DNA from 4 places in the Pseudomonas reactans genome. Region 4 is predicted to be linked to each of the others. Evidence: predicted binding sites of a transcription regulator. Region 4 holds the regulator's gene; each other region holds the start of a gene.

Region 1 (7,533 bases), on a different contig from region 4:
GACGCATCAGCGGAGCAATAAAGATCGTCACCAGTGCGGCAATAGAGGTCAGCACCAGGTATTCCGGGTGCTTGACCCAGGTCAGTGGGTAATGCCCAAGCAGCACATCACGCACTGAACCGCCACCCAGCGCTGTCACACAGGCGATCAGCACCACACCAAACCAATCCATGCCACGCCGTCCAGCAGACAGTGCGCCGGTCATGGCTTCGGCGGTGATGGCGAGGAGGTAAAGCATCAACAGCATGAGGGCGATCCTTGCATTGAGGCCGGCAGTCTAATCATTTGCTGACGGCACCAAAAGGGGGCGTCACGCTTTGATGAAATGCTTGCGGTAATGCTGCAACTCGGCGATCGACTCGCGAATATCATCCAGGGCCAGGTGAGTGCTGCCTTTATGGAAGCTGTCTTTGACTTCCGGCGCCCAACGCGCGGCCAACTCTTTGAGTGTCGACACATCCAGGTTGCGGTAGTGGAAGTAGCTTTCCAGCCCTTTCATGTGGGTATAGAGGAAGCGACGGTCCTGGCAAATGCTGTTGCCGCAGATCGGCGACTTGCCCTTGGGCACCCACTTCTCCAGGAAAGCAATGGTCGCGGCTTCGGCTTCGGCCATGCTGATGCGGCTGTCACGCACGCGCTGGGTCAGGCCGGAGTTGCCGTGGGTGCGGGTGTTCCACTCGTCCATGGTGGCGAGGACGGCGTCACTGTGGTGGATGGCGATCACCGGACCTTCGGCCAAGGTGTTGAGGTTGCTGTCGGTGACAATGGTGGCCATCTCGATGATGACGTCGGTGTCGGGGTTCAGACCGGTCATTTCCAGATCGATCCAAATCAGGTTCTGTGGGTTTTGCATGGCTTGATTCTCTTGGCACCTTGGCGTAGCTGCGCAGTTTAGCAGGCGGGGGCGTGCTAGACTCGCGACCGTTTTACCCAACTTTTGCATTATCGACACGGAACACCCATGGCCAAACGCCAGCTCAACCGTCGCCAAAACTGGCGCATCGAAAAGATTCAAGGTGAACGCGCCGCTCGCGCCGCCAAACGTGAATCCTCCGCCGTGGAAGCGCTTGAAGGCGGCGACCTGGGCCCTGAACAAACGGGCCTGGTGATCGCGCACTTTGGTGTGCAGGTCGAAGTCGAGGCGCTCGAAGGCGAACTCGCAGGCTCTGTGTTCCGTTGCCACTTGCGCGCCAACCTGCCTGCGCTGGTGACCGGCGACCAAGTGGTGTGGCGTGCTGGCAACCAGGGCATCGGCGTGATTGTCGCCCAGCTGCCCCGCACCACCGAACTGCGCCGCCCCGACAGCCGTGGCCAGCTCAAGCCGGTGGCGGCCAACGTCGACATGATCGTGATCGTGTTCGCCCCGCTGCCCGAGCCACATGCCAACCTGATCGACCGCTATTTGGTCGCCGCCGAGCATGCCGGCATCCGCCCGTTGTTGCTGTTGAACAAATTCGACCTGATCGACGAGCAGAACGCCCCGGCGCTGAATGCGCTGCTGGCGGTGTACCGCACCCTGGGTTACCCGGTGCTGGAAGTCTCGGCGCATCACGGCAATGGCATGGAACAGCTGCAACAGCAGTTGGACGGGCGCATCAGCGTGTTTGTCGGCCAGTCGGGCGTGGGCAAATCCTCGTTGGTCAACAGCCTGCTGCCGGAAGTCGAAACCCGCGTCGGCCCACTGTCGGAACTGTCCGGCCAGGGCACCCACACCACCACCACCGCGCGGTTGTTCCACTTCCCCGGCGGCGGTGAGTTGATCGACTCCCCCGGTATCCGCGAGTTCGGCCTCGGCCACGTCAGCCGCAGCGATGTGGAAGCAGGCTTTATCGAGTTCAACGACCTGATCGGCACCTGCCGTTTCCGCGACTGCAAACACGACCGCGAGCCGGGCTGTGCATTGCTCAAGGCGTTGGAGGATGGGCGTGTGCAGCAGCAACGGATGAATAGCTATCGGTCGATTATTGCGAGTTTGCCGGAGAGCAGTTACTAACTGCCTACTCCTGTAGGAGCGAGCTTGCTCGCGAGGGATGCACAGACGACGTGGGCATCCTGGATGAACGCGTTATCGTTGACGCTTTTCGCGAGCAAGCTCGCTCCTACAGGTAGGTATGAAAAGGCCGCGATCATCGCGGCCTTGTTGTATGTGAAGCTTACGACCCGGTACCAGGCACCGTAGGATCCTTCACCCCACCATCATCAAACAAATTCAGCTTCTGGCGCAGCTCATGCGCCGGCAGCGGCTCTTGCCCTGGCGGAATGGCATTCGGGTCAACCGGTACTTCACCCGGCGCCCCCTCACCCTGGGTCGGCGCTGGCGGCGGCTGATCACCTTCAATCGCACGCTGGGCCTTTTTGGTCAGCACCACGATATCGATCCGGCGGTTGACCGGGTTGAACGGGTCTTGGTGATCAAACAGCTGCGACGAAGCAAACCCCACCACCCGTGCCACTTGCGGGTCCGGATAACTGCCGGCAACCAGCGCGCGGCGAGCGGCGTTGGCGCGGTTGGCCGAGAGTTCCCAGTTACCAAAATCACCCTGGCCTGCGTACGGCTTGGCGTCGGTATGGCCACTGATGCTGATCTTGTTCGGCACCGCCTTGATGGTGTCAGCCATGGCCAGCAGGATGTCTTCAAAGTACGGCTTCAAGCGCGCACTGCCGGAGTCGAACATCGGCCGGTTGGCCGCGTCGGTGATCTGGATGCGCAAGCCTTCCGGCGTGATCTCGAAGGAGATCTGGTCCTTGAATTTCAGCAATTGCGGGTTTTCTTCGACCTTGGTTTGCAGCTCCTGCAGCAGCAGCTCAAGGCGTTCCTGCTCGACCTGTTCGGCCATGGACTCGACCGTGTCGCGCTCAATCGGGATTTTCTCCTGGGGCGACTCGGTCTTGATTTCCGGGTTGATGGTGCGCTCAGGTGCCAATTGCGGCGAACCGCCCAGGTCGATCACGAAGGGCGTGCCGCTTTCCGAGAAACCAATCGGGTCTTTGAAATAGCCGGCGATGGCGATCTTCTGTTCCGGCGTGGCAGTGGACATCAGCCACAGCACCAGGAAGAACGCCATCATCGCCGTCGCAAAGTCGGCGAAGGCGATTTTCCAGGCGCCGCCATGGTGCCCCGCAGCGAAGCGCTTGACGCGCTTGATGATTATCGGCTGGTTGTTTTCCATGGCTTAGCGACCGCGAACCGCTTGTTCCAGCTCGGCGAAGCTTGGGCGATGTTTCGGGTACAACACCTTGCGGCCAAACTCCACCGCCAGGGACGGCGGCATGCCGGAAGCCGAAGCGACCAGACTGGCCTTGATCGATTCGTACAGGTTGATTTCTTCCTTGGCGTCATGGGCCAGGGAGGTGGCCAACGGGCCGAAGAAGCCGTAGGCCGCGAGAATACCGAAGAACGTACCCACCAGTGCCGCACCAACGTGCATGCCGATAGCGGCCTGGTCGCCTTCGCCGAGAGAGGCCATGGTCACCACGATACCGAGTACCGCCGCCACAATACCGAAGCCCGGCATACCGTCGGCGATGCCGGTCACGGCGTGGGAGGGATGCTCCAACTCTTCTTTAAGGCTGAACAACTCCATGTCGAACAGGCCTTCCAGCTCATGGGGGGCCATGTTGCCAGAGGACATGATGCGCAGGTAGTCACAGATGTAGGCGGTCATGCGCTCGTCTTTGAGCACAGCCGGGTACTTGGCGAAAATCGGGCTGGCGGCGGCGTCTTCGATGTCGGCCTCGATGGCCATCATGCCTTCGCGGCGGCTCTTGTTGAGGATCTCGTAGACCAGCCCCAGCACTTCAAGATAGAAGGTGTGGGTGAAGCGCGAACCGAACATCCCCAGCGACTTCTTGACCACGTGCATAGTCATGTAGCCGGGGTTGGCCTGCAAGAATGCGCCGAACGCCGCACCACCGATGATCAGCACTTCAAAGGGCTGGATCAACGCAGCAATTTTACCGTGGGACAGGACGTAGCCACCGAGCACACTTGCGATGACGACGATGATGCCGATAATTTTAGCCATAGGGGATGAGTACTTGCGCCGTCGGGTTCATGGACATATTGGGTGTAGCAGAAAACTCTTGTTCTACTTATCGGCAAAACTGCGCCAGACTATAGCCCGTTAAGGCGAAAAGCCAGTTCGGCCCGCTCCGGGCGTGTAGACCGCAAGTGATGATCGCGCCCCTATCATGGCTAATGAAACGACAGTCCCAAGTGCAAAACCCAACTCTCTCGCCGCTTGGATCAAGCGCCTGGACGATGTGCTACTGCCTGTTCCACAGGCCAGTCACGACCGTGTGTGCAAAGGCATCCGCGACAGCCGCAGTTCATTGCGAGATATTGCCGAGCTGATGCAAAGCAGCCCGGCGCTCGTGCTCAGCGTGATGCGCGAGGCCAACAGCCATACCCATGGCAGCCTGGCGGAACCGGCGGAAAACCTCGAAGTGGCGCTCAACCGCCTGGGCCTCAAGCGCGCCGAAGAACTGCTGGCGCGCCTGCCGTCGGTGCCGGCCAATGAGATCCCCGTGGCGTTGCGTCAACTGCTGCTGGTCAGCCAGCACGCGTCGCAGCAAGCCAACGGTTTGTTCGGCAGCCGCCTGGCGCGACTGTGGCAGGACATTCACTGGGGCAGTCTGCTGTTTCTGTCGCCGCTGTGGCCGATGGCGGTCGCCTACCCCAAGCTCCTGGAAGAATGGGAGCTGCGGGTGATCCACAAAGGCCAATCGGCGCGCGAGGTCGAGCAGGCGTTGTTCGGCGTGCGCTTGCTGGACCTGTGCGTCGGCCTGACCGAAGCCTGGCACCTGCCGATCTGGGTGTCCCAGGGCTACAAGCTGCTGATGAGCGAGCAACGCTTGCTTGTCAAGGCGCTGCACATCGCCCGCGAAGACGACCCACTGCGCCACCAGCAATTGCTCGACGCTGAACCCAACCTGCGCCGTTGGCTGAACCAGCCGGCCAATACCGTGCTGCTGGCCAACGGCCTGGCAATGTCGGCCCAGGAGTCCTGGACCTGCCCGCACACCGAACGCTGGCAGCTCCTCACAGCGCTGTACCTGCAACAGCCCCTGGGCGAGGTGCAGCAGCAGGTTCACCAACAAGCGGTCACCAGCGCCCGCACCACCTTGATGCCCGACCTCTGGCACCCGGCGCTGTCGCTGATCTGGCCGTGGCACGTGCAGAAGATTCATCGCGGCCTGCTCCCAGCGCCGCCGCCCACCGCCGAGGCTCTGGCCGTGTGGCGTAAGCGCTGCACCGAACTGCTGGTGGAACCGAGCCGCTTTGCCAACGCCATGCACCTGACCACCTGCGCCAAGGAGGCCTTGGTGGCCAGTGGCATGCAGCGGGTCATGTTGTTGATGGCTGACCGCGCCATGAGCACCTTGCGTGTGCACCAGGCCGATGGCCTGCCGAAGGATGCGGCCAATTTGAGCCTGGACGTGGTCAACAGTACGTTGCTGCAGCGCTTGCTGGAAAAATCCGCCCAGGTACGCCTCAACCCTGAAAACCATGCGCAATTCTCGGCCTTGCTGCCGCCGATCCTGCGTCGCCTGTTCACCGGCGAACACCTGTTGCTGCGCTCGCTGAGCTGCAATGGCAAGGTGGTGATGCTGATGGTGGCCGACCAGGGCGGCGGGCCATTCTCGGAAACCACCGTGCAGGCCTTCGGTAAAACCGCCCAATGCATCGAGAAAGCCCTGCACTGCTTTACCAACCGCAGCGCCTGATGCTTGCGCTACAATCGCCGTCTTTTATCGCCAACATTTGTGCCCAGGAGACCTCACATGCCTGACTTCTCTGGCTTGCCGCTGGTGATCGAATCCAGCGACCTGCTTGGTCGCCTCGATGCCGAACACCTGATACTGGTGGACCTCACCAGTGCCGCCCGCTACGCCGAAGGGCATATCCCCGGCGCGCATTTCGTTGACCCCAAGCGCACCCAACTGGGCCAGCCGCCGGCACCCGGCCTGCTGCCCAGCAAGGCTGATCTTGAGAAACTGTTCGGCGAACTGGGCCACACCCCGGACTCCACCTACGTGGTCTACGACGACGAAGGCGGCGGCTGGGCCGGACGATTCATCTGGATGCTCGACGTGATCGGCCACCAGAAGTACCACTACCTGGACGGCGGCCTGCTGGCCTGGCTGGAAGAAAAGCATCCGGTCTCCACTGACGTGCCCGCCCCCATCGGCGGTCCGGTCAGCCTCACGTTGCACGATGGCCCCACCGCTACCCGTGAATACCTGCAAAGCCGCCTGGGCGCCGCCGACCTGGGCATCTGGGACGCACGCGGTCCGCTGGAGTATTCCGGCGAGAAGGTCCTCGCCGCCAAAGGCGGGCACATTCCCGGCGCCGTGAACTTCGAATGGACCGCCGGCATGGACAAGGCGCGCAACCTGCGTATCCGCCGTGACATGCCGCAGATCCTCGAAGATCTCGGGCTGACCCGCGACAAAGAAATCATCACCCACTGCCAGACTCACCACCGCTCTGGCTTCACCTACCTGGTGGCCAAGGCGCTCGGTTATCCGCGAGTCAAAGGTTATGCCGGTTCCTGGGGCGAATGGGGCAACCACCCCGACACCCCCGTCGAGATTTAAGGTTTAAGGACAGTTATGAAAAAGCAGTTGTTTATCCTCAGCCAGTACTTGCTGCCGCACCACTTGCTGTCGCGCCTGGCCGGCTGCATCGCCGAATGCCGCGTGCGCTGGTTCAAGAATGCCTTCACCACGTGGTTCGCCAAGCGTTATCAGGTGGACATGTCCCAAGCCCTGGTTGAAGACGTGACCGCCTACGAGCACTTCAACGCCTTCTTCACGCGCGCCTTGAAAGACGGCGCGCGCCCACTGGATCAAACCCCAGGCGCGGTGTTGAGCCCTGCCGATGGTGCGGTCAGCCAACTGGGCCCGATCGAGCATGGCCGGGTGTTCCAGGCCAAGGGCCACAGCTTCAGCGTGTTGGAATTGCTGGGGGGTGATTCGGCCGTAGCAACGCCGTTCATGGGTGGTGATTTCGCCACCATCTACCTGTCGCCGAAGGACTACCACCGGGTACACATGCCGCTGGCCGGCACGCTGCGTGAGATGGTCTACATCCCGGGTCGCATCTTCTCGGTGAACCAGACTACCGCCGAAAACGTACCTGAGCTATTCGCGCGCAACGAGCGCGTTGCCTGCATTTTCGACACCGAGCGCGGCCCGATGGCTGTGGTGTTGGTGGGCGCGATGATTGTGGCGTCGATTGAAACCGTGTGGGCCGGGCTGGTGACGCCGCCGAAGCGCGAGCTGAAAACCTTCCGCTATGACGAGGCCGCACGCGCGCCGGTTCATCTGGAGAAAGGTGCGGAGTTGGGTCGCTTCAAGCTGGGTTCGACCGCGATTGTGCTGTTTGGGCCGGATCAGGTGAAGTGGGCTGAGGAGTTGGCGGCAGGCACTCCTGTGCAGATGGGCCAAGGCATAGCACTGCCAAAAGCCTAACGCACAACCCAATGTGGGAGCGGGCTTGCTCGCGAATACGGAGTATCAGTCGACACA
Region 2 (7,533 bases), on a different contig from region 4:
CCAGAGCCAGCACGTAGAACAGGATGATGCGCAACGGAATCGAGTTAATCGCCTTGGGCAAGGTCTTTTCCGGCGCACGGGTTTCGGCGGCAGCGGTGCCGATCAGTTCGGTGCCGGCAAAGGAGAAAATCGCCATCTGGAACCCGGCAAAAAAGCCGAACAAACCATTGGGAAACGCGGCCTGTTTATCCAGCAAGTGCGTCAGCGAAGCGGTGACGCCCGTCGGCGAGACAAACGAGCTGGCGATCAACACCACGCTCACCCCAATCAGGGTCACTACGGCGATGATCTTGATGATCGCGAACCAGAATTCCACTTCGCCAAACAACTTCACCGTCAGCACATTCAACGCAAACAGCGTAAGCAACATGCCCACCGCCGGCATCCAGGCCGGCACATGGGGAAACCAGTACTGGAAGAAGCCACCGACCACCACCGCATCCCCCACTACCGCCACGCTCCAGCTCAACCAATACGACCAGCCGAGGAAAAACGCCGCGCGCGGCCCCAGGTAAGCACCGGCAAAGTCAGCGAAGCTCTTGAAGTTGAGGTTGGACAGCAGCAGTTCGCCCATGGCGCGCATCACGAAATACACGAAGAACCCGATAATCATGTAGATCAGGATGATCGAGGTGCCGGACAGCGCGATGATCTTGCCGGAGCCCATGAACAGGCCGGTGCCGATTGCACCGCCCATGGCCATCAACTGGATATGGCGGTTGCTCAGGGTGCGTTGCAACGCAGGCTTTTCACAAAGCCCGGACGTGGTTGTTTTCATCACAAAACCTCTTGTTATGTTTTTGAGTTTTGGCAGAAGAAAAGTCGACGGGTTGTTGTTATCGGGTGCGGCTTTCGAAACCGTGCAGCACGTTGACGGCGTTGATGCCGATTTCATCGACCATGTAGCCGCCTTCCATCACGAACAGGGTGGGCACGCCGACGCTGGCGATGATTTCGCCCATGCCGAGGAAGTCTTGGCTGTCGAGGAGGAAGTGGCTGATGGGGTCGTCCTTGAAGGTGTCGACGCCGAGGGAGATCACCAGCACCTCGGGCGCGAAGTCGCGCAGTTGCTGGCACGCCGTGATCAAGGCGTTTTGGTAGTGCGCCCACGTGGTGTTTTTCGGCAACGGGTAATTCAGGTTGAAGCCCTCCCCTGCGCCCGCGCCGCGTTCAGTGGCGGCACCGGAAAAGTATGGGTAAGAGACTGCCGGATCGCCATGCAAGGAAACGAACAACACGTCCGGGCGGTCATAGAAAATATTCTGCGTGCCGTTGCCGTGGTGGAAATCCACATCCAGTACCGCCACGCGCTTGGCGCCTTGGGTAATGGCTTGCTGCGCGGCAATCGCTGCGTTGTTGAGGTAGCAATAACCGCCCATGTATTCGCGGGCTGCGTGGTGACCGGGTGGGCGGCACAGGGCGAATGCACTGTGATGGCCTTCGTCGATCAGCGCCAGGCCGGTCAAGGCGATATCGGCGCTGGTTCTGACCGCATCCCAGGTGGTGCGGGTAATCGGCGAGCCGGCGTCCATGGCGAAGAAACCGAGCTTGCCGTCGATGAAGTCCGGGACTTGATGGTTGGCCAGGTCACGCACCGGCCAAACCAGGGGCAATGCGTCATGGCTGCGGCCAATGGCGGTCCATTCGGCCCAGGCCGACTCCAGGAATGCTACGTAGCGTTCGCTGTGGGCGTTGACGTAACAGGCCCGGTCAAAGCGGCGCGGCGTGATGATATCGCCCAGGCCCACCTGCCTGACGCGATCACGCACGGTGTCGGCGCGGCTGGGTTGTTCGAACGAGGGTTTGAGCACGCCGTCCTTGAGTTCAGTGCCATGGTGCAAACGGTGGGCTTCGCTAAAAACAGTCAACATGGGTGGGCATCCGCCAGTAAAAGACAGGGTCTATTTTGTTCTGGCAGCCTTGGGCTTTCTTTGCTTTTATTTGCGGCACTGTTAGTTTTATCGGGAATATTTACCCCTACAGCGCCGAGTTATGAAAAATAAAACCAAGCAGGTCGTTCTTGACGACACCGATCTCGCCATCCTCGCGCTACTGCAGGAAGACGCGAGTATTTCCAACGCGCAGTTGAGCGAACGTTTATCCCTGAGCCTCACGCCCTGCTGGCGTCGGCGTAAACGCCTGGAAGAGGAAGGTGTCATCAAAGACTACCAGGCCAATCTCGATCGCAAGCTGCTCGGGTTGAACATTATGGCGTTCGTGCATGTGCGTTTCGCCATCCACACCGATCACGCGCCGGATGCGTTTGAAGCCGTGGTGAAGGAGCTGCCGCACGTATTGTCGTGCCATAAGATCACCGGCGATGCGGATTACCTGTTGCAGGTCCTCGCGGAAGATCTGGACAGCTACAGCGAGTTTGTCGAGAGCGTGTTGCGGCGGCAGTTGGGGATTGCGTCGATTCAGTCGAGTCTGGCGCTGAGGGAAGTCAAGGCGACGAGTCGCGTGGCAATTCCAACGCGCGAATAGTGACCAACAAGGTCACGTTTTTGAGGGGCGAGGTGGCAAATCGCTGCTAATCAAATGTGAAAAATTCATTAACCAATTCTCATTAAAGGCTTTTTCCCGAAAGCTCAATCTGCCACACTGATGCGAATAATTATCAACACCTTTATTATTCGCCATGGACGGCATTCGGGGAGAGTCAGTTCCATGTCTGTGCAACAACACGGCGGCAAAGGTTTTTCACCCAGTCTGATGGCGTTGGCCGTCTGCCTTGCGAGTTCAACGGCGGCCTTTGCCGCTGAGGCGGAAAAAGCCGCCCCACTGGAGCTGGGTGCCACCCAGATCAGCACTGAACAACTGGGCCAGACCACCGAAGGCACCCAGTCCTACACCACCGGCGAGATGGCGACCGCCACCAAACTCCCGCTGACCATGCGTGAAACACCCCAGGCCGTCACGGTCATCACCCGCCAGCGCATGGACGACCAGGCCATGACCAGCGTCAACGACGTGGTCAAGAACACCCCCGGCCTGTTCCTCAGCCAATCCAGCGGTCCTGGCCGACAGACGTACAGCTCACGTGGCTTCGACATCGACAACATGATGTTCGACGGCATTCCGAGTTCCTATTCCGGCTACGCCAACAGCGTGCAGCCCAACCTGGCGATGTTCGACCGTGTGGAGGTGATTCGCGGCGCCACCGGCCTGGTCACTGGTGCCGGCAACCCTTCGGCGGCGATCAACTTTGTGCGCAAGCGCCCGACCGCCACGCCGCAGGTATCGATCACCGGTGCCGCCGGCAGCTGGGACGATTATCGCGGCGAATTCGACGCCTCCAGCGCCTTGAATGACAGCGGCACCCTGCGTGGCCGCGTTGTCGGCTCCTACCGCGACGCCAACAGTTTCCGCAAAGGCGAAGAAAGCGACCACGGCCTGTTCTACGCGATCGGCGAAGCCGACCTCAGCGAAAACACCACCGCCACCCTGGGTTTCTCGCGCCAGGAAGACCAGACCAACTTCTTCTGGGGCGGCCTGCCCATCGGCACCGACGGCCATCACCTGAACCTGCCCCGCTCCACCAACCCCGGCTCCGACTGGGAAAACAAGAAGCTGACCATCGACACCGTCTTCGGTGATATCGAACATCGCTTCGCCAACGACTGGAAGCTGCACATCGCGGGCTCGTCCTCACAGTTGGATGGCGTGTTCACCGGCACCTACCAATCGCGCTACCAGACCACACTGGCGCGCACCGCCTATCAATCCCACCAGGACGACAAGCAGTACGGCCTGGACACGTTCCTCAGCGGCCCGGTCGAAGCGTTCGGGCGCACCCATGAAGTGGTGGTCGGCACCAGCAAGCGCATCTACGACGCCACGTCCAAGGAATACAGCCCCTACGACACCAATTACCCGCTCAATGGGGCAAAACCGGACTTCGTACGTGACGGCAAAGGCCACAGCATCACCACCCAGGATGGCGTTTACCTGACCACCCGCCTCAACCTCGCAGACCCGCTCAAGGTGATCCTCGGCGCGCGCGTGGACTGGTATGACTACGATGACCGCCAAGGCGACGGCGACTACAAAGTCACCCGTAACCTCACGCGCTACGCCGGTGTGATCTACGACCTGAACGACCAGTATTCCGTCTACGCGAGCTACACCGACATCTTCACACCGCAGACCAGCCGCGACTTCTCCGACAAGCCGCTGGAGCCTATCGTCGGCGAAAACTATGAAGTCGGTATCAAGGGCGAATACTTCAACGGCGCGCTCAACGCCAGCCTGGCGGTGTTCCAGATCGACCAGAAAAACCGTGCGACCCTGCCCGAGAGCCAAGCCGGTTGCCCGATCATGGCCTGCTACGAAGCCTCCGGCCTGGTACGTAGCCAAGGCATCGACCTTGAGCTGCAAGGTGCACTCACCGAAAACTGGCAGGTCGGTGGCGGGTTCACCTACACCCGCGCGCATTACATCAAGGACACCAATGCGGCCAACAACAACCAACGTTTCGACACCGACACCCCGGAACGTTTGTTCAAGCTCACCACCTCCTACCGCTTCCAGGGCCCACTGGAAAAACTGCGCATCGGTGGCAACGTCTACTGGCAGAGCCGCATGTACAACGACGTGGTGCTTGCCAACAGCAATACCTATCGCCTGGAACAAGGCAGTTATGCCGTTGCCGACGTGATGGCCGGTTACCAAGTGAACAAGCACCTCGACCTGCAGTTGAACGTGAACAACATTTTCGACCGCACCTACTACTCCGCCATCGGCACCAGCCCGACCTGGGGTTCGACCGACACTTACGGCAACCCGCGCAGTTTTGGCGTCACAGCCAAATACAGCTTCTGATCGCAACCCGATCAACGGCTACCCGCCCGGGTAGCCGTTCCTCAAGTCCCTTCCCCGCATGCCGATAACCGTTTGGCATCACGCAATCCAATAAAAACCAAAAAAAACTGATTCGCTCCACCCTGCCCCTCACTTTGATTCGGCCAGACCCCATGGAGTAAGTGTGAATGCCCACCCGCGCGCGTTTTTTCGAGCACTACCGTAAAGCCGACCGCATCATGCTGGCGTTGATCTGGTTGATGTTCCTGTTCTCCCTGGGCTTGGCGTTCTGGCACGACACCTTGATGCAAGCCGCCCTGATCGGCGGCGGCACCAGCGTAGTGCTCACGGCGCTGTACCGTGCCATAGGCGGCACTCGCGTGATGCGTTGCGCCCTCGGCGCGGGCCTGATGGTCATGGCGGCACTGCACATCAACCAGGCCCAGGGCGTGATCGAATTGCACTTCGGGATCTTCGCGCTGTTGGCGGTGCTGACGTTCTATCGTGACTGGTTGCCGATCCTGGTCGCCGCCGCCACTATCGCCGCGCATCACGTGGTGTTCCATGCCCTGCAACACCAAGGCTTCCCGGTGTTTGTAATGGAACATCATGGCGGCTGGACCATGGTGTTCGTCCATGCGTTCTACGTGGTGATGGAAACCGTCGCGCTGCTCTACCTTGCCGTGCACAGCCAGGCCGAAGCGGTCGAGAGCCAGGAAATGCTGGAGAAGATGCTCGCAGTCACGTCCCAATTCAGTGCGCAAACCACCCAAGGCGAAGGCAAGGTACATGTGTCGTTGGCCAAGCGCTTCGACCACTTCCTGCAACAGATCACGCACCTGATCGACGGCGTCGCCCGCGACTCCCACGGCCTCGGCCAACTCGGCCAGGAACTGGCCAGCGCCAGCGGTACCCTGGAAAAAGGCGCGCGGCACCAATTGGCCGAGATCACCCAGATGACCGGCTCGATGCAGCGCATGGAAGACGCCATGGGCCACATCACCGTGCACGTCGAGCAAGCGGTGGACCACGCCGGCAAGGCCAGCCAACAGATCCAGCGCGGCCAGGAAAGCGTCAGCCGTGCCCAGCAGGAAATCACGCAGTTGGCCGCCCGCCTCAACGGCACCCACGAAACCGTGCAGGGCCTGGCCGTGCAAGCCGAGCAGATCGGCACCGTGCTCGAAGTGATCAACAGCATCGCCAACCAGACCAACCTGCTCGCCCTCAACGCGGCCATCGAGGCCGCCCGCGCCGGCGAGCAGGGCCGAGGTTTTGCCGTGGTCGCCGACGAAGTGCGCAGCCTCGCGCAGCGCACGGCGGTGTCCACCCAGGAAATCAAAACCATCATCGAAGGCCTGCAACACGGCAGCCGCCAAGCGGTGGAAGCCATGCACGACAGCCGTCAAGGCGTGGAGCGTTGCGTGGAAGACAGCCAGGTGGCCGTCGACATGCTACGCGCAGTAGGCAATGACATCGCGCACATTGACGACTTGAACGGCCGGATCGTGACCACCACCCGCGAACAGACCACGGCGAACCTGGAGATTGTCGGGCGGTTGCAGTCGGTGCAGAGCATCGCGCAAAGCACCGCTGACGATGTGGAAACCCTGGCGCGCAGCAGCGAGCGGTTACCGCCGATTGCAGTGCGGCTGGATGCGTTGGGACGCAGGTTCCACCCCTAGGCCCAGTACCCTCCAATCCCGTCCCACAACAGCTTCAGCGCCGTGATAATCAGCAAGCCATAGCAGGCGCGATAGAGCTGGCGCTGATCCAACCGCGCATGCAGCCGCCAACCCAGCCACACGCCACTGGGCACGGCGAACAAACAGATAAGCGCCAGGCCCAACACGTTGCCGGTAGGCCTGGCGAGGATCAACCAGGGAATCGCCTTGAGCACATTGCCCACGGTGAAAAACAGGCTGGTGGTCCCGGCGTAAACCTGTTTGCTCAGGCCCAGTGGCAGCAAGTACATCGCCAACGGTGGCCCACCGGAATGCGCAACCATGGTGGTGATTCCCGAGGTGACCCCAGCGGCCACGGCCTTCGGTGTTGAACGCAGCTTCACATTGACATTTCCCCCGGCCCTGAACCACAGGCCGACAAACACCAGCGTAACCACCGCCATCACGATGGCAATCGCACGGTGATCCAGTACGCGAAAAAGCAGGTAGCCAACGCCAATCCCGACCACCAACCCAGGTACCAGTAACCTGAGGTCGGGCTTTGACCAGGTCGACGGTTTCCAATAGCGCAGGCCGAACAGGTCCATCGCGATGAACAGCGGCGCCAGCAAGCCGCCAGCAGTGATCGGGTCCATCACCAGCGACAGCAGCGGAATACCGACGATGGCAAAGCCGCCGCCAAAGGCGCCTTTCATAAAACAGATTAAAAAGACCCCGGCAAAGGTCACCAGGATCGTCGTGGTTGTCAGCTCAAGTTCCATGGAGTGCATTCATTTCGCAGAGAAGAGACGTCATAATCTCGCGCAACACCGGCACCGCAAAAAGTACCAGTTTTGAGGTTTTTCCATGGGCCAGTTATCGAACCCCAGGCGCGGCGCGGAACGCCGCCTCTACACACAGCTGCGAGCGCAGATAGAGGACGGCACCCTGGCGCCCGACGCCAAGCTGCCCTCCACCCGCGCCCTGGCGGAGACGCTTGGGGTCTCGCGCACCACGGTCACCGCCGCCTACGAGCAATTGGCTGCCGAAGGGTTTGTGGTGACCGCCGTGG
Region 3 (7,533 bases), on a different contig from region 4:
GGTTGAAAGTGATCGCGGTGGATCATTTGCTGCAGGTGGTGGCTCACCTGAATGGACATCAGCCTATCGAGCCCTACAAATCCGATGGTTTGCTGTATCTGAACAAGCCTTACCCGGACTTGAGCGAAGTACAGGGCCAGCTCGCTGCCAAGCGCGCACTGCTGATTGCCGCGGCGGGGGCGCATAACCTGCTGTTCAGCGGCCCGCCCGGCACCGGCAAGACCTTGCTCGCCAGTCGGCTGCCGGGTTTATTGCCACCGTTGAGTGAGCAGGAAGCCTTGGAAGTGGCTGCGATTCAGTCGGTTGTCAGCCTGGCGCCCTTGAGCCACTGGCCCCACAGGCCGTTTCGCCAGCCGCACCATTCAGCGTCGGGCCCGGCGTTAGTAGGGGGCGGGTCAAAGCCGCAACCGGGAGAAATTACCCTCGCCCACCACGGCGTGTTGTTCCTGGATGAATTGCCAGAGTTCGACCGCAAAGTGTTGGAGGTACTGCGCGAACCACTGGAATCAGGGCATATCGTAATCTCCCGCGCCCGCGACCGCGTAAGTTTCCCGGCGCGCTTCCAACTGGTGGCCGCCATGAACCCCTGCCCGTGCGGGTACCTGGGTGAACCCAGCGGGCGTTGTCGCTGTACACCGGAGCAGATCCAGCGTTACCGCAACAAGCTCTCTGGGCCCTTGTTGGACCGTATCGACTTGCACCTCACTGTGGCGCGAGAAACCACCGCGTTGAATCCTGCCCGGCAGTCGGGCGATAACACGGCCGAGGCATCGGCACGGGTCGCCCAGGCCCGCGATCGCCAACAGCAACGCCAAGGCTGTGCGAATGCTTTCCTTGATCTGCCGGGGCTACGCAAGCACTGCACGCTGGCGAAGGTCGACGAATGCTGGCTGGAAAACGCCTGTGAACGGCTGACGCTTTCCCTGCGCGCAGCCCATCGGCTGCTCAAAGTGGCACGCACCCTAGCCGACCTTGAGCACGCCGATAGCATCACCCGGGCGCATCTGGCGGAAGCGTTGCAGTATCGGCCCGCGGCCGTTGGCTAGGGTGATTCGGGGAAGTCCAGCAGCAATCGCGCCACTTCCATCACTTCATCCAAGGCCGCTTCGGCCGATTCCGTGGAGGGTTTGAGCATCAAGTCGTCGGCGTAGCCCATCGCCACGGCAAAGATCTGGCGGGCAGCACGTTGTGGCGAGTCACAACGCAGGACATTGGCAGCGACACCTCGCTCGATCACTTCGGCGAGCATACCTTGCCATTGAGCATTGATTACCAGGTAAGCCTGGGCCATTTGCGGGTCTTGCATCGCTTCGTCCCAGGCATCCAGCCACAGCGCCCAGCCTGCATCGGCAGTGCTCGGAAGGCAGTCACGCAGAAAACCCACGAAGGCTTCCAGAGGTGGTGCTTCTGCCAGAGGCGCCCGCACTTCGTCCAACTGTTCGTTGGCAAACCGCACAAAGGCTTCGCGGCGCAGCTCTTTCCAGTCGCTGAAGTAGTGATAGACGTGGCTACGGGACAGCCCGGCATGTTCGGCCAAGTCGCGGGTGGACACATCGGCAAACCCCCTGCTGCGAAACAGCTCCAGGGCGGCGGCGATGATCTGGTCTTTGCGGTCGATACGCGACATAGGCAATTCCTTTCGGCGCCAGCAGATAAGCGGCGCTTGCTTTTTGAGCGATCGCTCAAGGATACTTGAGCAGTCGCTCAATAATAGCGTCTATCATCCCTTTGGTGCACCCATGACATCCGTCACCCCTCAAATCCTGATCGAAGAAAGCAAGAAAATCGGCCAGCAATCCGCCGGCCAGACCCTCAAGGCGATCGCCAAAGCCTATCCCGGCAAGCTGTTAGGCACGCTGTCATTGGTCGCACTGGAAAATGCCCTGCTGCTGGCATACCCGTTGTTTGCCGGGTTTGCGGTGGATGCAATCATTCGTGGCGATGCCAGCAACGCTCTGTTCTATGCCGCCGTGGTCCTGGCGTTCTGGGTTGTCGGCGCGGCACGCCGGGCGCTGGACACCCGAACCTTCACCCGGATCTACGCCGACCTGGCGGTGCCGGTGATTCTGAACCAGCGCCTGCAGAACCACAGCACCTCCAAGTCAGCGGCACGGGTGGTGCTCGCACGGGAATTTGTCGACTTCTTTGAGAAGCACGTGCCGATCATCGCCACGGCGCTGGTATCGATTATTGGCGCGGCGGTGATGCTGATCGTGATCGAGCCCTGGGTCGGCCTCGCGTGCCTGGGCGCACTGCTGCTGTGCATCACGCTGTTGCCGCGCTTTGCCCAACGTAACCAAGCGCTGCATGAGCGCCTGAACAATCGCTTGGAAAAGGAAATCGGTCTGGTGGAGAAAGTCGGTGCACCGACCTTGCGACGCCACTACCAGGTGCTGTCGCGCCTGCGGATCTGGCTGTCAGACCGCGAGGCGGCTGCGTACCTGTTTCTCGGTACGCTGGCCGCCTTGCTCTTTGTGGTCGCCATCAGCCAGTTGGCCTTGTCCCCCGCCGTCAAGGCCGGCCACGTGTACGCGGTCATGACTTACCTGTGGACCTTCGTCACCAGCATGGACGAAGCCCCAGGCATGGTCGACCAACTGGCGCGCCTCAAGGACATCGGCAAGCGCGTGGACCCAGGGCTGGGCGACCGCTAGGTCTTAACGAAACCGATCCACCTCATGCCGCAAGCCTGCCGCCAGGGTCTCCAGTTCCTTGGCGGTGATCGCCAGGTTCGACACCACTTCGCGCTGCTCGCTGTTGGCCAGCGCGATGCTCTGCAGGTTGCTGCTGAGCAAGGTTGCGGTGCTGCTCTGCTCCTGGGTGGCAGTGGTAATCGCCGCGAACTGCTGACCGGCCGAGCGGCTTTGCTCGTCGATGCGCGCCAGGGCCGACGCCACGTCGGCGTTACGCGACAGGCCTTCCTGCATCAACACATTGCCGCGCTCCATGGTGCTGATGGCGTTGCCGGTTTCCTGCTGGATACTCTGGATCATCCCGGAGATCTCGTCAGTGGCCTCTCGGGTACGCGACGCCAGGTTGCGTACCTCATCGGCGACCACGGCAAAGCCTCGGCCTTGCTCACCCGCACGTGCGGCTTCGATGGCGGCGTTGAGTGCCAGCAGGTTGGTTTGCTCAGCAATCGAGGTGATCACACCGACGATCCCGCCGATTTCCTGGGAGCGCTGGCCGAGCGTGTTGATCACCGTGGCCGTGCTGTTCAGAGCAGTGGCGATGTGTTCCAGGGACGACGAAGCCTCTTGCATCGAGTTGCGCCCGATACGGGTTTGCTGGGCGTTTTCCTGGGCCAGCCGTTCGGTGCTGCCCATATTGTCGGCGATGTTCAGCGAGGTGGCGCTGAACTCTTCCACGGCGCCGGCCATGCTGGTGATCTCGCCGGACTGCTGCTCCATGCCTTCATACGCGCCACCGGACAACCCGGACAACGCCTGGGCGCGGCTGTTGACCTCTTCGGCCGCCTTGCGGATATGCGAGACCATGGTCGACAGCGCTTCACCCATCTGGTTGAAGCTGCGCGCCAGTTGGCCGATTTCGTCATGGCTGGACACATTCAGGCGTGCGCTCAAATCACCCGCACCCAAGGCTTCGGCCTGGCGCACCAGGTCGCCCAACGGCGCTAATTTGCTACGCAGCAGCCAAACCGTTGCGCCGACCGCCAGCAACATGGCCAGGACGCTACCGATCACCAGGCGGATGCCGACGTCCCACGTCACCGAGCGAATCTCAGCCTTGGGCATGCTCGCAACGACTGCCCATGGCCCGCCTTCGAAGGGCACCGAGACGCTGTAGAAGTCTTCGTTCTTGTCCGCCCAGAAGCGGCCCGCACCTGGCGTTTTGGCCAGGTCCAGCATCACTGGGATCGCCTGGTCCAGCGCCTGCACACCCGCCGGCGGCACCAGCCAGCGCTTCTGCTCGTCCAGCAACGCCAGGGAGCCGGTCTGGCCGATACGGAAGCGCTTGAGGTTCTCGAACTGGGCATTCTGCGCATCGGTGTAGTCAAACCCGATGAACAACACGGCGATGACCTGTCCGCTGCTGTCACGCACCGGGCTGTACTGGGTCATGTAGGAGCGGTCAAACAACACCGCACGGCCGATGTAGGTCTGACCGCTGAGCACGCGCTGATAGGCTGGCCCCTGACGATCCAGCACCGTACCGATGGCACGGTTGCCGTCCTGCTTGGTCAAGGAGGTGCTGATACGGATGAAGTCTTCGCCGCTGCGCACAAACACCGTGGCCACGCCGCCGGACATTTGCTTGAACTCATCCACTTCATCGAAGTTGTTGTTCAGCACTTCACTGCCCAGGTACAGGCTAGGGGTCTGTACCCCAGCCACAGTCACCGGCTGGTCTGCATGCACACTCAAGCCCGCGCCGAAGCGCTTTTCAAACAGCCCGCTCAAACGCTGGGTACTTTCGCGCAAGGTGCTGTGGAAGGTATTGAGTTGGTCGGCGAGCAAGCGCGCCTCACTGGCCAGGTGTTCCTCACGGGTCGCGAGGTTGGCGGAGTCGAGAGAACGCAAGGCAAACACCGTACTGCCGCTGATGACGACAGCCAGAATCACGGCTAACGCGAGGCCTAACTGGGAGGCAATCCGAGCACGAGGTTGAGACATGACAGCTCCTGGCCGAGGCCAGGATCATCCTGATCTCATAGCGCTGCTCGGCAAATTATCTAGTGGGAAGCGTTGGTGCACGATGGTTCCAACACACCTACTTCGGCGGGCCGAGGCAATACTTGAGCGAATCACAGGGGTATCGCGCAAACGATTGCACGAACGGTCTGTCGCCGCTCAGTCGAGACGTTCGACCTGGGGCAATTCCATGGCCTTGACCTCTGCCTGCAGAAACTCCGCCAAACGCCGTAATCGCTCGCCGCCGGGGCGGGTTTTCGGCCACACCAGGTAATAATTTTCGCGACTGGCGACCGCCGTCGGCCAGGGCAGGCTCAGCCGCCCTTGGGCCACATCTTCGGCCACCATCAGCAAGTCGCCCATGGAGACGCCGTAACCTCGCGCGGCGGCGATCATGCCCAGTTCGAGGGTGTCGAACACCTGTCCGCCCTTGAGCGATACCTGGGATGACAAGCCCATGCGCTCCAGCCAATTGCGCCAGTCGCGACGGTCGGGCGTGGGGTGCAGCAGTTCGGCGGTGGCCAGGCGCGCCGCATCCCAGGGCCCATCCTCCAGCAGATTTGGCGCACCTACCGGGATCAGCAATTCCGGGAATAGATAACTGGCCTCCCAATCCGCCGGAAAATGCCCGTAGCTCAGCAGTACCGCACAGTCGAACGGCTCCTGGTTGAAGTCCACCTCGTCCACGCTCATCCAGGCGCTGGTCAATTGCACTTCGTTGCCTGGCTGCAACGCCCGGAAGCGGCTGAGCCGCGCCAACAGCCAACGCATGGTCAGGGTCGACGGCGCCTTCATGCGCAGGATGTCGTCTTCTGCATTCAAGGTATGGCAGGCCCGCTCCAGCGCGGCGAAACCCTCGCGTACGCCGGGCAATAGCAGGCGCGCCGCTTCGGTGAGCTGCAAAGTGCGGCCACTGCGCTGGAACAGGCGGCAGGCGAAGTGCTCTTCCAACGTGCGGATATGTCGGCTCACCGCACTTTGCGTAATCGACAACTCCTCCGCCGCACGGGTGAAGGAGTTGTGCCGGGAAGCGGCCTCAAAGGCCCGCAAAGCGTAAAGAGGAGGAAGACGACGGGACATTGGGAAAGCTCCGGCAGCGCAATGCGCAAACCCTACCAGAATCGAACAGGCATGAGTTTTTATCATGTGAATGATCGCATTTATCCCTTTGTGCAATCAGCTGAGAGCGCCGAGAATCAACCCTTCCCCAACTCTCCGACTTCTCGAGTGTGATGATCATGCAACATCCAGCACGTACCGAACTCTGGGCCATTCTGCGGCTGTCAGGGCCGTTGATTGCCTCACAGTTGGCGCACATGCTGATGGTGCTGACCGACACCCTGATGATGGCGCGCCTGAGTCCCGAAGCCCTGGCCGGTGGCGGCCTGGGCGCGGCAAGCTATTCGTTCGTGTCGATCTTCTGTATCGGCGTGATTGCCGCCGTAGGCACGCTTGTCGCCATCCGTCACGGCGCCGGTGATATCGAAGGCGCCACCCGCCTGACCCAGGCCGGGCTGTGGCTCGCCTGGCTGATGGCCTTGGCGGCTGGCTTACTGCTGTGGAACCTCAAGCCGCTGCTGCTGATGTTCGGCCAGACGGAAACCAACGTGCAGTCGGCCGGGCAATTCCTGACGATCCTGCCGTTCGCGCTACCCGGTTACTTGAGCTTCATGGCCTTGCGCGGCTTTACCAGCGCTATCGGCAAAGCCACTCCGGTGATGGTCATCAGCCTCAGCGGCACAGTACTGAACTATCTGCTCAACCACGCACTGATCGAGGGCATGTTCGGCCTGCCCAAGCTCGGCCTGATGGGCATCGGATTGGTCACCGCCATCGTCGCCAACGGCATGGCACTGGCGCTGATGTGGTACATCCGCAGCAACCGCGCCTATGCCGCCTACCCACTGGCCCCCGGCCTGATGCGCCTCAATACCCAGTACCTGCGCGAGTTGTGGCGCCTGGGCCTGCCGATTGGCGGCACCTATGCGGTGGAAGTCGGGCTGTTTGCGTTCGCGGCGCTGTGCATGGGCACCATGGGCAGCACGCAGTTGGCGGCGCACCAGATCGCGTTGCAGATTGTGTCGGTGGCGTTCATGGTGCCGGCGGGGATGTCCTACGCGGTGACCATGCGCATCGGCCAGCATTACGGCGCCGGGCAGTTGCTGCAGGCACGCCTGGCCGGGCGTGTCGGCATAGGATTTGGCGCAGCGGTGATGTTGGGATTTGCCGCCGTGCTGTGGCTTTATTCCGACCCGTTGATCGGGCTGCTCATCGACCATAACGACCCGGCGTTCCACGACGTGATCGTCCTGGCCGTCAGCCTGCTGGCCGTGGCGGCGTGGTTCGAGTTGTTCGACGGCGTGCAAACCATCGCCATGGGCTGCATTCGCGGACTCAAGGACGCCAAGACCACCTTCCTGATCGGGGCGGGCTGCTATTGGCTGATTGGGGCACCGTCGGCCTGGCTGATGGCCTTCACCCTGGGCTGGGGGCCGACCGGCGTATGGTGGGGCTTGGCGCTGGGCCTGGCGTGCGCGGCAGTCAGCCTGACCTGGGCGTTTGAAGCGAAGATGAAGCGGATGATTCGGCAGGAAGGCGCCGAGCCCGAAACCCGTGGTGGGTTCCAGGCTGCACAGCCAGATTAAAGCCCCTCGCCCACGCGGGCTTGCTGGCCATTGCCGAAGGTCAGGTATTCCACCAACTCCGGCAACGGCAGCGGCTTGCTGATCAGGTATCCCTGAGCCTGGTCGCAGCCAAACAGCCTCAACAGCGCAAGCTGCTCCGGCGTTTCCACGCCTTCAGCGACCACTTCGAGATTGAGGTTGTGCGCCAGGTTGATCATGGCGTGCACCAGCTTGCGGTTCTCTTCGCGCTCTTCCAT
Region 4 (7,533 bases):
CGTTGGCCGTGGCGGCGGGCATCATGGCGATCATGGGTATCGTGCCGGGCATGCCGCACGTGTCATTCCTGAGCATGGCGGCCCTGGCCGGCGGCGCTGCGTACCTGTTCTGGAAAAAGCAGAATCAGGTCAAAGTCATCGCCCAGCAAGAGATCGCTCGCCAGCAGGAACTGCTGCCATCCCCGGCCCGCGCCCAGGAAACCAAGGAGCTTGGCTGGGATGACGTAACCCCGATCGACATGATCGGCCTGGAAGTCGGCTATCGCCTGATCCCGCTGGTGGACCGCAACCAGGGCGGCCAGTTGCTCGCGCGGATCAAGGGCGTGCGCAAGAAACTCTCACAGGACCTGGGCTTCTTGATGCCCACCGTGCACATCCGCGACAACCTCGACCTGGCGCCGAGTGCCTACCGCCTGACGCTGATGGGCGTGATCCTGGCCGAAGCCGAGATCTACCCGGACCGCGAGCTGGCGATCAACCCCGGGCAGGTGTTCGGCAGCCTCAACGGCATCACCGCCAAAGATCCGGCTTTTGGCCTGGACGCGGTGTGGATCGAAATCAGCCAGCGCAGCCAGGCGCAATCCCTCGGTTACACCGTGGTGGACGCCAGCACTGTGGTCGCGACTCACCTCAACCAGATCCTGTACAAACACTCCCACGAGCTGATCGGCCACGAGGAAGTCCAGCAATTGATGGGTTTGCTGGGCAAAGCGTCGCCGAAACTCGCCGAAGAGCTGGTGCCAGGCATTCTGTCGCTGTCGCAGTTGCTCAAGGTGTTGCAGGCGCTGTTGGCCGAACAGGTGCCGGTACGCGACATTCGCAGCATTGCCGAGGCCATCGCCAACAATGCCGCCAAGAGTCAAGATACTGCCGCCCTGGTGGCCGCAGTGCGCGTCGGATTGTCGCGTGCAATCGTCCAAAGCATTGTAGGGCTTGACTCCGAGCTGCCTGTGATCACCTTGGAACCCAGGTTGGAACAAATATTGCTCAATAGTATTCAGAAGGCAGGACAAGGCCAGGAAGAGGGCGTTCTGCTGGAGCCAAGCATGGCTGAGAAGCTGCAGCGTTCGTTGATTGACGCCGCACAGCGCCAGGAAATGCAGGGCCAACCGGTGATCCTGCTGGTGGCAGGCCCCGTCCGGGCGATGTTGTCGCGGTTTGGGCGTTTGGCAGTACCGAATTTGCACGTTTTGGCTTATCAGGAAATTCCTGACAACAAGCAAGTGACTATCGTCGCGACAGTAGGGCCCAACGGCTGAGGGTAGTGGGTTATGCAAGTTAAGCGTTTTTTCGCCGCCGATATGCGTCAGGCCATGAAACTGGTTCGTGATGAGCTGGGCGCCGACGCCGCGATTATCGGAAACCGTCGTATTGCCGGCGGTGTCGAGCTGACCGCTGCCCTGGATTACACCCCCCAGGCCCTGGCGCCACGCGTGCCGAACATGGAGCTCGAAGACGAGTTGCGCAAAACCGCTTCGCGCATCGTTTCGGCCCAGGCTGAACTGAGCATGCGCGGCGACAGCGATGCCACCACCAATCGCCAGTTGTTCGCCGGCCTGCCGTTGACCGCTGCCGAGCCACTGGTCGAGCCGACGTTCAAAGAACCGCCGCGTCCTGCTGCGCCTGCCCCGGCGCCTGCGGTTGACCAGCGTGTGTTCGACTCGATGCGCTTTGAACTCAATGGCCTGCGTGAACTGCTGGAAGTGCAGTTGGGCTCGCTGGCCTGGAACCAGCTGCAGGGCAGCAAGCCGCAACAGGCCAACCTTTGGCGTCGGCTGCAACGCATCGGCCTGTCTGGCCCGTTGTCCCGCGACCTGTTGGCTCTGACCACTGAAATCGACGAGCCTCGCCAGGCCTGGCGCATGTTGCTGGCTCATTTGGCGCGGATGATCGTCACGCCGGAAATCGAACCCCTGGAAGAGGGTGGTGTAATTGCTATGGTCGGCCCTGCCGGCATGGGCAAGACCACCACCCTGGCCAAGCTGGCTGCCCGCTACGTCCTCAAGTACGGCGCGCAGAATATCGCGCTGGTGAGCATGGACAGCTACCGTATTGGTGCCCAGGAACAGCTCAAGACGTTGGGCCGAATTCTCAATGTGTCGGTGACCCATGTAGATCCGGGCCAGTCCCTGGCCAATGCCCTCGACCCACTGCTGCGCAAACGCGTGGTGTTGATCGATACCGCTGGCCTGCAAGCCAGCGACCCGGCATTGCGCATGCAACTGGAAAGCCTTGCCGGGCGTGGCATCAAGTCGAAGAATTACCTGGTGCTTGCAACCACCAGCCAGAAACAGGTTCTTACCGCTGCGTATCACAGCTACAAACGCTGCGGCCTGGCCGGTTGCATCCTCACCAAGCTCGATGAAACCGCGAGCCTGGGCGAGGTGCTGAGCCTGGCCATCAGTCATGAATTGCCGGTCGCCTACCTGACCGACGGGCCGCGGATCCCGGATGATCTGCATCTGCCGCGCCGTCATCAGTTGGTCAGCCGTGCAGTCAGCGTGCAAATGCAAGAAGAGCCTAGCGAGGAAGCGATGGCCGATATGTTCGCCGACCTTTACCACAACCCGGCAAAACGGGTTGGTTGAGGCAGGATGAACACCGTGAAATGTATCTACATCGATGGTCTGCAAGCGATTCACGCGGCCAAGCCATGTAGCCTGCGTCTAAGCAAGACAAGGTAAAGAAATAAAATGGGCAGCATGCATCCCGTACAGGTGATCGCGGTGACCGGCGGCAAAGGTGGCGTCGGGAAAACTAACGTGTCAGTGAATTTGTCCCTGGCCCTGGCAGAGCTTGGCCGTCGTGTCATGCTGCTGGATGCTGACCTGGGGCTGGCGAACGTCGACGTTCTGCTGGGGCTGACGCCCAAACATACCCTGGCCGATGTGATCGAAGGCCGCTGTGAGCTGCGCGATGTGCTGCTGCAGGGCCCCGGTGGCATTCGCATCGTGCCGGCCGCCTCCGGCACCCAGAGCATGGTGCACCTGAGCCCGGCGCAGCATGCCGGCCTGATCCAGGCTTTCAGTGATATCGGCGACAACCTCGACGTGCTGGTGATCGACACCGCCGCCGGGATCGGCGAGTCCGTGGTCAGCTTCGTGCGCGCAGCGCAGGAAGTGTTGCTGGTGGTCTGCGATGAACCCACCTCGATCACCGACGCCTACGCCCTGATCAAACTGCTTAACCGCGACTATGGCATGAACCGCTTCCGCGTCCTGGCCAACATGGCCCAGAGCCCGCAGGAAGGGCGCAACCTGTTCGCCAAGTTGACCAAGGTCACGGATCGCTTCCTCGATGTCGCCTTACAATACGTCGGCGCAGTTCCCTACGACGAGTGTGTGCGCAAGGCTGTGCAAAAGCAGCGTGCAGTCTACGAAGCGTTCCCTCGTTCCAAATGCGCATTGGCGTTCAAGGCTATTGCCCAGAAGGTCGATACCTGGCCGTTGCCTGCCAACCCGCGGGGGCATCTGGAGTTTTTCGTCGAGCGATTGGTGCATCAGACGAGTGCAGGACCCGTGCTATGACAGCAACCGGCTACAACGCGTACAAGAAGTCTGCCCGTGACAGTCAGGGCGAGTTGATCGAGCGCTACGCGCCCTTGGTCAAGCGCATTGCCTATCACTTGCTGGCACGCCTGCCCGCCAGCGTCCAGGTCGAAGACCTGATCCAGGCGGGCATGATCGGCCTGCTTGAAGTGTCGACCAAATACGACGCGAGCAAGGGTGCGAGTTTCGAGACGTACGCGGGTATCCGTATCCGTGGCGCGATGCTTGATGAGGTACGTAAAGGTGACTGGGCGCCGCGTTCGGTGCATCGCAATACGCGCATGGTCAGTGATGCAATTCGCGCAATTGAAGCAAAAACCGGTCGCGACGCTAAAGATCACGAAGTTGCGGCCGAACTCCAATTGAGTCTCGACGATTACTACGGGATTTTGAACGATACCTTGGGCAGCCGCCTGTTCAGTTTCGACGACCTGTTGCAGGACGGCGAACACGAAGGGCTGCACGAGGACGGCGCGAGCGCTCATATGGAGCCATCGCGTGACCTGGAAGATGAGCGTTTCCAGGGGGCGTTGGCGGATGCGATTGCCAATTTGCCGGAGCGTGAGCGACTGGTGTTGGCGCTGTACTACGACGAAGAGCTGAACCTCAAGGAAATCGGTGAGGTCCTGGGGGTCAGCGAGTCGCGGGTCAGCCAGTTGCACAGCCAGTGCGCAGCCCGCTTGCGGGGGCGTTTGGGAGAGTGGCGAGCGCGCTGACAGGCAGTGTGGGGACACTGCAGACGATACCGCGAGGGCCTGGCCTTTGCGGGTTCGACCCGTGGTGCCCCGGCAGTCCTTTTTGTGTAATGCCTGTTGATTGAAATGGCGCGTCCAGGTGCTGGGCGCGTTTAAGACTGCTTGGAGGTCGAATTGGACAAGAACATGAAAATCCTCATCGTTGATGACTTCTCAACGATGCGGCGGATCATAAAAAACCTGTTGCGTGACCTTGGGTTCACTAACACGGTCGAGGCGGATGACGGCATTACGGCGATTCCGATCCTCAACAGCGGCAGCATCGACTTTCTGGTAACGGACTGGAACATGCCGGGCATGACCGGTATCGACTTGCTGCGCCACGTGCGCGCCGACGAAAAACTGCGCAGCCTGCCTGTGCTGATGGTGACCGCCGAAGCCAAGCGTGAGCAGATCATCGAAGCCGCCCAAGCCGGGGTAAACGGTTACGTGGTCAAGCCATTCACTGCATTGGCCTTGAAAGAGAAGATCGAGAAAATCTTCGAACGCATCCACGGCTAATGCCATCGCGGGGGAGCTATGGAGCATAAAGAAACGTCACAGGGAGACTTCGAGTCGACCCTGAAAAAGCATGCTCACCAGTTGGTCGACAGCCTTGAAAAAGGCCAGTTCGGCGACGCGGTGCAGTTAATCCATGAGCTCAACCAGACCCGTGACCGCGGCCTGTACCAGGAAGTGGGCAAGCTCACACGCGAGCTGCACAGTGCGATCGTCAATTTCCAGATTGACCCGCATATGCCCCAGGCCGAGGAAATCTCCCAGATCACCGATGCCACCGAACGCCTGTCTTATGTGGTCAGGCTGACTGAGGCGGCGGCCAACCGCACCATGGACCTGGTGGAGAACGCCACGCCCCTGGTCAATGGCATGGCCAATGAAGCCCAGGCCCTCAGCGTTGACTGGGGCCGCTTCATGCGTCGGGAAGTGGGCGCGGAAGAGTTTCGTGAATTGGCGCGTCGGGTCGAAGGGTTCTTGTCACGCAGCGAGCAGGAAAACCGCACGGTTTCCAGCAACCTCAACGACATTCTGCTCGCCCAGGATTACCAGGACCTCACCGGTCAGGTGATCAAGCGTGTGACCCAGTTGGTCACCGAAGTGGAAAGCAACTTGCTCAAATTGGTGCTTATGGCAGGCCAGGTTGACCGTTTTGCCGGTATTGAACATGACCGCGAAGCGATCCTCTCGGAAAAAGATCCAAAAAAACATCTCGCCAAGGGTGAAGGTCCGCAGATTCATGCCGATAAACGTGAAGACGTTGTATCGGGTCAAGATGATGTTGATGACCTGTTATCCAGTTTAGGCTTCTAAGGAGCACCCACATGAGCTTCGGCGCCGATGAAGAAATCCTTCAGGATTTCCTTGTAGAGGCCGGCGAAATTTTAGAGCAGTTGTCCGAGCAACTGGTCGAGCTGGAAAGCCGACCGGATGATGCGAACCTGCTCAATGCAATTTTTCGCGGTTTTCACACTGTAAAAGGGGGCGCCGGCTTCCTCCAGCTCCATGAGCTGGTGGAGTGCTGCCACATCGCCGAGAACGTGTTCGACATCCTGCGCAAGGGTGAGCGTCACGTTGATTCGGAATTGATGGACGTGATTCTCGAAGCACTGGATGCGGTCAACGGCATGTTCAGCGAGGTGCGCGACCGTGCACCGATCACTGCCGCCACCCCGGAGCTGCTGGCCGCCCTGGCGCGCCTGGCGGAACCCGCCGACACCTCGGCAGCGCCTGTGGTCGAGGCGGCGCCCGAGCCTGTGGCCGAAGCCGAAGCGGATGTGACCGACAGCGAGTTCGAACAGTTGCTCAACTCCCTCAGTGCCGTGAAGGCCGAGGCTGAGGCACCCAAGGCGCCCGTCGCTGCGCCAACCAGCGAAGACATCACCGACGCTGAGTTCGAATCCCTGCTTGACCAATTGCATGGCAAAGGCCAGTTTGCAGCGGACGCCGTGGCACCTGCCGCTGCGCCCGAGGCGCCTGCGGCTAAAGCCAATACCGACATCACCGACGACGAATTCGAAGCGTTGCTCGACCAACTGCACGGCAAGGGCACCTTCGTGGCCGACGCCTTGCCGGAAGTCGCCGCCACCGCCGCAGCGCCTGCCGCAGCCAGTGCAGCACCGGCTGGCGACGGCCTGATCTCCGATCATGAGTTCGAATCGCTGCTGGACGAATTGCACGGCAAGGGCAAGTTCAGCGAAGTGGCTCCGGCCGCTGCTGCTGTTGCCACGGTTGCCGCCAAAGCCGCCGCGCCGGCTCCGGCCGCCAAGCCTGCGCCTGTAGCGGCTCCTGCTCCAGCGCGTGCCGCCGCAGCACCGGTTGCCGAGAAGCCTGCCAGTGAAGCCGAAACCACCGTGCGGGTTGATACCGCACGCCTGGACGACATCATGAACATGGTCGGCGAACTGGTACTGGTGCGTAACCGCCTGGTGCGCCTGGGCCTGAGCAGCGGCGATGAAGCCATGCAAAAGGCCGTGTCGAACCTCGACGTGGTCACCGCCGACCTGCAAACCGCCGTGATGAAAACGCGGATGCAGCCGATTAAGAAAGTCTTCGGCCGCTTCCCGCGCCTGGTTCGCGACCTCGCGCGCCAGTTGAAGAAAGAGATCAACCTGGAACTGGTGGGTGAAGAAACCGACCTCGACAAAAACCTGGTCGAGGCCTTGGCCGACCCGCTGGTCCACTTGGTGCGCAACGCCGTCGACCACGGCGTGGAAACCCCGGAAGAACGCGAGGCCTCGGGCAAATCCCGCAACGGCAAAGTGATCCTGGCGGCGGAGCAAGAAGGCGACCATATCCTGCTGTCGATTACCGACGACGGCAAAGGCATGGACCCGACCATCCTGCGTAACATCGCGGTCAAGCGTGGCGTGATGGACAAGGACGCCGCCGACCGCCTGACCGACACCGAGTGCTACAACCTGATCTTCGCCCCGGGCTTCTCGACCAAGACCGAAATTTCCGACGTGTCCGGCCGTGGCGTCGGCATGGACGTGGTGAAGACCAAGATCAGCCAGCTCAATGGCTCGATCAACATCTACTCGACCAAGGGCCAGGGCTCGAAGATCGTGATCAAGGTGCCGTTGACCTTGGCGATCATGCCGACCCTGATGGTGATGCTGGGCAACCAGGCGTTCGCCTTCCCGCTGGTCAACGTCAACGAGATCTTCCACCTCGACCTGTCGCGCACCAACGTGGTGGACGGCCAGGAAGTGGTGATCGTGCGCGACAAGGCG

What was found. The regulator FliA, encoded in region 4, starts transcription of late flagellar genes. The targets are predictions, from matches to a motif close to CTAAAGTTTNNNNNNNNNNNGCCGNTAA.
Region 1: the regulator FliA is predicted to act here: its motif matches at 4,093-4,120, upstream of motA (flagellar motor stator protein MotA).
Region 2: the regulator FliA is predicted to act here: its motif matches at 4,862-4,889, upstream of HX793_RS31545 (methyl-accepting chemotaxis protein).
Region 3: the regulator FliA is predicted to act here: its motif matches at 4,734-4,761, upstream of HX793_RS03795 (methyl-accepting chemotaxis protein).

What each region holds. Positions count from the first base shown of each region.
Region 1 is NZ_JACAQP010000006.1:403,023-410,555, reverse strand. Features, by position in the region: gene HX793_RS08275 (trimeric intracellular cation channel family protein) at 1-247, opposite strand, end outside; gene orn (oligoribonuclease) at 311-853, opposite strand; gene rsgA (small ribosomal subunit biogenesis GTPase RsgA) at 962-1,993, shown strand; gene motB (flagellar motor protein MotB) at 2,154-3,170, opposite strand; gene motA (flagellar motor stator protein MotA) at 3,174-4,025, opposite strand; gene HX793_RS08250 (HDOD domain-containing protein) at 4,192-5,727, shown strand; gene HX793_RS08245 (rhodanese-like domain-containing protein) at 5,785-6,600, shown strand; gene asd (archaetidylserine decarboxylase) at 6,616-7,476, shown strand.
Region 2 is NZ_JACAQP010000007.1:410,973-418,505, forward strand. Features, by position in the region: gene HX793_RS10950 (amino acid permease) at 1-778, opposite strand, end outside; gene HX793_RS10955 (histone deacetylase family protein) at 837-1,871, opposite strand; gene HX793_RS10960 (Lrp/AsnC family transcriptional regulator) at 1,993-2,484, shown strand; gene HX793_RS10965 (TonB-dependent siderophore receptor) at 2,668-4,821, shown strand; gene HX793_RS31545 (methyl-accepting chemotaxis protein) at 4,989-6,482, shown strand; gene HX793_RS10975 (sulfite exporter TauE/SafE family protein) at 6,479-7,243, opposite strand; gene pdxR (MocR-like pyridoxine biosynthesis transcription factor PdxR) at 7,329-7,533, shown strand, end outside.
Region 3 is NZ_JACAQP010000004.1:80,797-88,329, reverse strand. Features, by position in the region: gene HX793_RS03810 (YifB family Mg chelatase-like AAA ATPase) at 1-1,046, shown strand, start outside; gene HX793_RS03805 (TetR/AcrR family transcriptional regulator) at 1,043-1,627, opposite strand; gene HX793_RS03800 (ABC transporter six-transmembrane domain-containing protein) at 1,740-2,654, shown strand; gene HX793_RS03795 (methyl-accepting chemotaxis protein) at 2,658-4,634, opposite strand; gene HX793_RS03790 (LysR substrate-binding domain-containing protein) at 4,812-5,732, opposite strand; gene HX793_RS03785 (NorM family multidrug efflux MATE transporter) at 5,885-7,297, shown strand; gene HX793_RS03780 (putative bifunctional diguanylate cyclase/phosphodiesterase) at 7,294-7,533, opposite strand, start outside.
Region 4 is NZ_JACAQP010000051.1:9,392-16,924, forward strand. Features, by position in the region: gene flhA (flagellar biosynthesis protein FlhA) at 1-1,259, shown strand, start outside; gene flhF (flagellar biosynthesis GTPase FlhF) at 1,272-2,588, shown strand; gene fleN (flagellar synthesis regulator FleN) at 2,694-3,527, shown strand; gene fliA (RNA polymerase sigma factor FliA) at 3,524-4,264, shown strand; gene HX793_RS30340 (chemotaxis response regulator CheY) at 4,430-4,804, shown strand; gene HX793_RS30345 (protein phosphatase CheZ) at 4,823-5,611, shown strand; gene HX793_RS30350 (chemotaxis protein CheA) at 5,623-7,533, shown strand, end outside.